2 regions of the Salibacterium sp. K-3 genome follow, and region 1 is predicted to be linked to the other one. Evidence: predicted binding sites of a transcription regulator. Region 1 holds the regulator's gene; the other holds the start of a gene.

Region 1 (3,922 bases):
GCCAACGTCCCAACCTCTTTTTGTTTTGCATCCTACAATGCTTCGTCAAAACACTTCGCTTTCCACGGGGGCAGCCTGCTTTTCTAACCAGCGGAGGCCGGCCACGGAGACTCCTATGGGGGAGGACGAGCTGAAGATCCACTTGGTAAAGCGGTCTTCTTTACCAAGTTAGCTGAAGCCGTCCCCATGGAAAGCGCAGTGGCCGGCCGCAGCGAGCTAGTCGTTTATTCGGGTTTTCAGTTGGCTTATATCCTTTTGACTCAGACTCTTTTTTTTATTGTTGAGTGGTACATTTTTTCATAAATATGATATACTAATTTTATATTAATTTTATTATAGTATAACACAATGTACAGGGAGGAAATGCTTTATGCAACCAAGGGTAGCTGTCAACGGTTTTGGGCGGATCGGTCGTATGGTGTTTCGAAAAGCGGTGATGGAAGACAAACTCGACATTGCTGCAGTAAATGCGGGGTATCCGGCGGAAACGCTTGCCCACCTGCTGAAATTTGATTCCACACACGGGTTGTTTGAAGCGGAGGTCAAGGCCGAAGAAGATGCTCTCATTGTAAATGGAAAGCGGATTCAGATTGTGAATGAACGGAGACCGGAGCATCTGCCCTGGGACGAATGGAACATAGATATTGTGGTGGAGGCGACCGGAAAATTCAAGGAGAGAGAGGCGGCGGCACGGCACCTTGAGGCTGGAGCAAAAAAAGTAATTATTACTGCACCTGGGAAACAGGAAGATGCGATGATTGTAATGGGAGTCAATGAATCAGATTATGATAAAGAGCGCCATCACGTCCTTTCGAATGCTTCCTGTACGACAAACTGCCTGGCGCCGGTTGTAAAAGTACTGGACCGTTCATTCGGGATTGAAAGCGGTTTGATGACCACCATTCATTCTTATACCAATGATCAAATGAACATTGATAATCCCCATAAAGATTTACGCCGTGCCAGATCATGCGGTCAATCCATTATTCCGACTTCTACTGGAGCAGCAGCTTCGATCGGATCGCTTCTCCCGCAGCTTGAGGGTAAATTAAACGGTATGGCTATGAGGGTCCCCACTCCGAATGTGTCGTTGGTAGATCTGGTCGTAGATGTTCAGGAGACGGTAACCGAAGAAGAAGTAAACCGGAAGTTGGAGGAAGCATCTTCCTCAGATCTGGAAGGCATTCTCGCGTTCAGCAGAAATCCACTGGTATCTGTGGATTATAATGGAGATTCACATTCTGCTGTGATCGACGGCTTGTCCACCATGGTGGTGAACGACAGGCAGGTGAAAGTCATTGCCTGGTATGATAACGAATGGGCCTACTCCTGCAGAGTGGTCGATCTGGCATGCCACGTTGGATGGTTTCTAAGAAAAGACTCTGTGATCAGTGCATAAAAGAGGGACCGGCAGGGAACGCACCTGCCGGTCCCTTTTGTCCCATCTTTCCAATCTGCTTTTGTTAATGGTATGATAGAGTATATGAATGAACGAAACCGGACGTCTGCTGTCGTTCGTGTAGTGGAGATGATAGAATGCAATGTCCGGCCTGCCATTCCAATGGGACAAGGGTACTGGATTCCAGACCAAGCAATGAAGGCAAATCAATCCGCCGGCGCAGAGAATGCGATGCCTGCCATCACCGTTTTACCACGTTTGAAATCGTGGAAGAAATCCCGCTTATTGTCGTAAAAAAAGAAGGTACAAGAGAAGAGTTCAGCCGTGAAAAAATACTGCGGGGCTTAATCAGGGCCTGCGAAAAACGTCCGGTTGCTCTGGAAACACTGGAACACATCGTAAATGATGTAGAACAGGATCTGCGAAGCGAAGGAAAATCGGAAATCAAAAGTGAAGAAGTCGGGGAGAGGGTCATGGAACGACTGGCTGATGTCGATGATGTGGCTTATGTTCGTTTTGCCTCGGTGTACAGGCAGTTTAAGGACATCAATGTTTTTATAGATGAACTGAAAGACCTGATCAACAAAGACGAAGAATGAAGCGGCGGGACCGGGCCGCCCGTTCATGATCCGGGAAGGGGGACAGCAGGAAATGAGACATTGGACAGAACTTCTTCCGGTAGACCGGTTCAAGGTGCAGACAGCAGATCATATCGGGGAACGCGACCATAAAACACTGCAGCTTCTTTATCAGCCTCTGATCGGCACAAAAGCTGTGTCCCTCTATACCATGTTCTGGAGCAGATTGGAGAAAGACAGTTTCATAAGCAGTGAATCAGTGCATCACGAACTTATGGCTATGCTGAATCTGCCGCTTGATGAGATTTATGAAGCCCGCCGGGGCCTTGAAGGAATAGGTCTCCTCCGCACTTTTCATCGAAAAGAAGAAACGTCGGCACTATTTGTTTATGAATTGCAGCCACCCATGACACCGGCCCAGTTTTTTCAAAATGATGTCTTGAGCGTATTCTTGTTTAATAGACTCGGAAAAAGCCGGTATATTGAACTTCGGCGTCGTTTTATGATGGAATCGGTGGACAAAGAGGCTTATAGCGAGTTGACTGCGGCATTTAATGATGTCTATACGTCGCTGCAGCATTCGGAAATGGTATCAGCTGCCTCTGATGCGGAAACCGAATCTTCCCACGCCTATCAGGGAATGGTGCATGAAGGGGAACTTCCATTCCGGGAAGGCGATTTTGATTTTGAACTGTTGAAAGCCGACCTGCCTGTGTTTATTGACGGTGATAAACTGCTGGATTCCAAAGCGAGAGCGGCGATTCAGCGGATGGCTTTTGTGTACCGCCTGGAACCCCTTCAGATCAGCAGAATCGTTCAGAGGTCCCTCAATGACGAGGAGAAGCTGGATGAAAATGAATTCCGGAGGCAGGTTCAGGAATGGTACCGGAGTGAATACGGAAATGAGCCGCCGGCACTCGGAAGAAGAACCCAGCCGGAAGAATACCGTTCGATGAACAATAAAGAACCGGCCGACGAAAATGAACAGATGGTCCTCTTTTATGAGCAGACCTCTCCGCTCACCTTTCTTGAAACCATTGCCGACGGCGCGAAAGTTCCGCACGGAGATGTGAAGCTTGTGGAATCTCTTCTGTATGACTATCAGCTCCAGCCTGGAGTCGTCAATGTCCTGATTGATTATGTGATGCGGATGAACAATATGAAACTGAACCAGAATTTCGTCCAGAAAATTGCAGGACAGTGGGGGCGTAAACAGATTCATACCGTGAAGGATGCGATGCAGCTGGCCAAATGGGAGTATCAGCAGCAGAGACACCGAAGCCAGGCGAAAGCTTCTGCTTCCCCCGGCAGTCAGCCCAGACCTTATGTGCGTAAGGACAAGCTGCCGAAATGGCTCGAACAGGATAAGGCAGCGGATGAAAAAAAGGAACCGGGAGCCGAAGAAGAAAAAAAGCTCAACAAAGAGAAAGAGCAATTTGAGGAAATGCTCAGGCTGCGTAAAAGCAGCCGGCAGCAATGAGGTGAACCACCATGGATTCCATACGGTCGTCGTTAGACCAATACATGAACGATTCAAACTGGCGCCGTCGTTATGAGAAGCTGCGGGAGGAAGTACTGGCGTACCCGAAAATCCAGTCCTTTCTGCAGCAGCACGAGGAAATCGGCAGTTCCCAGGTTGAAAATAACATGATGAAACTATTTGAATATAAACGGGAGCGGGAGAACTGTGACGCGTGCCCCGGTCTGGAGAACTGCCCGAATATGATGCAGGGCTTTCAGCCCGAGCTTTATTCTGAAACCGGGCAGCTGACGGTACGGTACCATCCCTGCCGCCTGAAGCAGCAGGCGGATGAAAAAAAGCGGCAGCAGTCGCTGATTCAAAGTATGTACATTCCGAAAGAAATTCTCGAAGCTTCGTTTGATGATATTGATCAGGATCATGCCAGCCGTCTTTCTGCGAGCAATGCCTGTCTGAAATTCGCCT
Region 2 (3,922 bases), 980 kb from region 1:
GAAAAAGTCCGGCAGATGATCCGGATCAGCTTCCGGATGGCGGTCAAGATATTCCTGTACGATATCGGCATTTACCTCAATAAATTTACCGAGACGGCCGCTGCGGTAATATTTAAAGGAAAAATACGGTTCCAAACCTGTGCTTACCCCCACCATGGTGCCGGTACTTCCTGTCGGGGCAACGGTAAGAAGATGGGAATTCCGGATGCCGTAGGCAAGAACCCCGTCTTTAATATCCTGCGGCATGTTCTTCATATAGCCGGTTTCAACAAAGGCCTGGCGCAGGTTTTGTGTTTCTTCTTCTGTGGTTCCTGTAAGAAAAGGGAAGCTCCCTTTTTCTTTAGCAAGTTCAATGCTTGTCCGGTAGGCCGTAACCGCAATCGTCCTGAAAACATCGTCAACAAGCTGATTGCCTTCCCCGGAACCATATTCGGTTTCGGCGTAGATCAAGAGATCATGCAGTCCCATTACACCAAGCCCGATACGGCGTTCGCCTTTTGCCTGTTTTGTATTTTCTTCAAGAAAATATGGCGTCGCATCTATGACATTGTCCTGCATCCGGACCCCGGTTTCCACCGTCTTACGGAGTTTATCAAAATCAACCGTGTTCTTTTCTTTATCTGCCATTTCGGCAAGATTCACCGCTGCCAGATTGCAGACCGAATAAGGAGCCAGCGGCTGCTCGCCGCAAGGATTTGTGGCAACCACTTTCTGGCCGTAACTTTGTGCATTTGTCAGTTCATTTGCGTTATCTATAAAGAAAATGCCCGGTTCCGCCGAATACGTGGCGCAGATATTGATCAATTTCCACAATTCTTTCGCCTTTATCGTCCGGTACGTGCGGATGCCAAACCCTTTTGCTTCCCATTCGCGGACATCCCCGGATTCCTGCCATTCTTCATTGTACCGCTTCATCTCGTCTTCCGTGTAGTTTTCCACGTCCGGAAAACGAAGGGTGTAATCTTCATCGTTTTCGACGGCTTTCATGAATTCATCCGTCAGGCAGACCGAGATGTTGGCGCCGGTCAGAAATTCCGGAGAGTTCACACTGTACGTGCCTCCGGTGCGGAGCTTTTCTTCCGCTTCCTGGATGACCTTCGTGTCAAATCCACCTTGTCCCGGGATTTCCTTGTAATTCAACACACCCTGATAAAGGGTTTCCTCTATCGGGGTCAGCAGGGTGAACTTCAGTTTTTCCTGAACAAGGGCACGGATTTGTTCGTCTTCGGAATGCTCAAGGAGAAAACGTAATATGCGTGGATTCTGCATTTTGGATATGATAAACTCCAGCACATCCGGGTGCCAGTCCGCCAGCATAATCATTTGGGCGCCGCGCCGGGAACCGCCCTGTTCGACAAGATGAGTGAGCTTGGCGATATCATCCAGCCAGGAGACCGACCCGGACGACTTGCCGTTCACTCCTCTGGCCAGTGTATTCCGCGGACGCAGGGTGGATCCGTTTGTGCCTACCCCGCCGCCGCGGCTCATAATTTCCATGACCTGTTTGCGGTGCTCTGATATCCCTTCCCGTGAATCTTCAATAAAAGGCATCACATAGCAGTTAAAATAGGTGACATCTGTACCGGCACCGGCTCCGTAAAGTACACGTCCCGCCGGCACAAAGTTCATATGCACCAGTTCCTCATAAAATGAGTCAAACGATTCCTTCTGTTTTTCCGGGGTCGGCTCAACATCCGACAGCCCTTCAGCATTTCGTTTAGCAATCTGTTCATAATATATTTCGAGCGGTTTTTCAATAACGTCCAGAGTACGGGTGATTCTGCCGGTCTCGGCTTCGCTGCCGTCGAGAACCTGGCGGAAACTTTCGTCTACAAGCACTTCCGCTTTACCGGTGCTCCAGTCCAGTTCCGTAATAAATCCGTAACCGCGGGCCGGAAATTTTGGATCCGGCTTCACCGTCAGTACGACAAAATCTCCTTCGGCCAGTGTTCGTTTTTCCGTATCCTTGAATGTATAACGGTCCAGCATCACCAGGCGTGATACACCGGATTTGGTGACATGCATATCTTCGGTGACGGGATAAACCTGCGGAAAATGGGAGATATCCTCATTTAATTTCTGCCGGTTTATCGTCATCGTCTCCTGCATGGTTGTACTCATTATTGTTCCTCCCATTTCTTATATGGTATGTATAAGTTTATCATAAATTCCGACATATACTCAATATATTGTGCTTCTTATTTTTAAAACTATACTATATATTGAAAATAATCATATTACAGCAAATCCTGTCAATGTTCACCTATGATTGTCCGGAAGAAGGAAATAATCGTTTTTCGTGTTTGACATTCCTTATTCTCTATGCCTGTTCCATTTATGTTACAGTTGATGGGGAAAACAACTGTTACAGGAGGACACAGCGATGAAATATGTGTGGATACATGATCAACTAATACCGGAGGACCAGGGAAGCATCGACCTGAAAGACCGCGGTTATTATTTTGGCGACGGTATTTATGAAGTCATACGGCTTTACGACGGATCACCTTTTTTGTGGGAAGAACATTTCGACCGTTTTTCCAGAAGCGCGGACAAACTTGATATCCCTCTGCCAAAACCGCTGCAAGGCATAAAAGACGATATGTTGTCTCTGATCCAGGCCAATCACATGCAAAACGGTATCATATACATTCAGATGACCAGAGGGGTTGAAGACAGAAATCATCTTTACTCCAGAGATCTGACACCTGTCCTTACCGCGTTCACCAGAGAAGACAAAGTTCCCTCATCCCTGCAGGCAGAGGGAATCAATGTATGGGCTGCCGAAGACATCCGCTGGCTCCGCTGCGATATCAAAACCATTAACCTGCTCGGGAATGTTATGACGAAACGACGTGCCGAAGACAATGGGTGTCATGAAGCCCTTCTCCACCGTGGAAGTACCGTAACAGAAGGTTCCTCTACGAATATTTATATGGTCCGGGATGGGATCATTTACACGCACCCGGCGGACAACTATATTCTCGAGGGAATTACGAGGCAGTTTATTAAAAGGATCTGCCGCGAACTCGGTATCTCTTTTCAGGAAACGCCTTTCAGCCTGGAAGACATTCACAAGGCAGATGAACTGTTTATTTCCAGTACAAGCCATGAAATCGTACCAGTTAACAAGGTGACAGGAACGATCGAAAAAACACTGCCATCCCGCTCGCTAACAGACAGGCTTCAAAACGCTTTTCAAGAGTGGAAACATGTATAAAGGCACAGCACCTCAAAAACCGGCTCCGAATGAAGCCGGTTTTTGACTCAGCGCCTGTAATTCCACGCCTCTGTGTCATATTTTTCTTCCGCCAATTTACGTACGGCCGCATCTTCTTCCGTACTTAATATATAAGGTTTCCAGTTGACGTTCAAACCTTCGGCAAATCCTTCATGGAAGGCTTTAGAAACGCTTTCCATCGTAATCGGTGCATCCGTCAATTCGTTGATGGCAGCCGCTTTCTTTTTAAATCCTTTCTGCATTCGCTCTCTTACCCGTTCGCTTGGATATTGAAACAGATCAAACAGTTTGTCTTCATCCAGATCGAGAAGAATGGATCCGTGCTGCAGGATCACACCTTTCTGTCTCGTCTGGGCGCTCCCGGCGATTTTGCGGCCTTCCACCACCAGTTCATACCAGGAAGGAGCATCAAAGCAGACCGCTGACCGGGGGTGTTTCAATGCTTCTTCTTCTTCCTTCGTGCGTGGGATAGAAAAATCGGCACTCAGACCAAGATTCCGGAATCCTTCCAGAATTCCTTCCGAAATCACGCGGTATGCCTCTGTTACGGTTGCCGGCATTTCCGGATGGTCTTCCGATACAATAACGCTGTAGGTCAGTTCTTTATCATGCAGCACACCGCGTCCACCGGTCGGGCGTCTCACAAAACCAAGACCGTGCTGCTGTACCGCCTCCAGATTA

Evidence for each region. Region 1 encodes NrdR, which represses ribonucleotide reductase genes. Its sites were predicted from a motif close to AACACNATATATNGTGTT; they were not measured.
Region 2: a site for NrdR is predicted at 2,179-2,196, ahead of ACW9JV_RS10575 (vitamin B12-dependent ribonucleotide reductase). Genes of this name have one in related genera too.

The regions. Positions count from the first base shown of each region.
Region 1 is NZ_JBSVZE010000001.1:1,138,266-1,142,187, forward strand. It holds gene ACW9JV_RS05470 (glyceraldehyde-3-phosphate dehydrogenase) at 371-1,399, shown strand; gene nrdR (transcriptional regulator NrdR) at 1,537-1,998, shown strand; gene ACW9JV_RS05480 (replication initiation and membrane attachment family protein) at 2,051-3,457, shown strand; gene dnaI (primosomal protein DnaI) at 3,469-3,922, shown strand, end outside.
Region 2 is NZ_JBSVZE010000001.1:2,121,944-2,125,865, forward strand. It holds gene ACW9JV_RS10575 (vitamin B12-dependent ribonucleotide reductase) at 1-2,121, opposite strand, end outside; gene dat (D-amino-acid transaminase) at 2,384-3,220, shown strand; gene ACW9JV_RS10585 (lipoate--protein ligase family protein) at 3,268-3,922, opposite strand, start outside.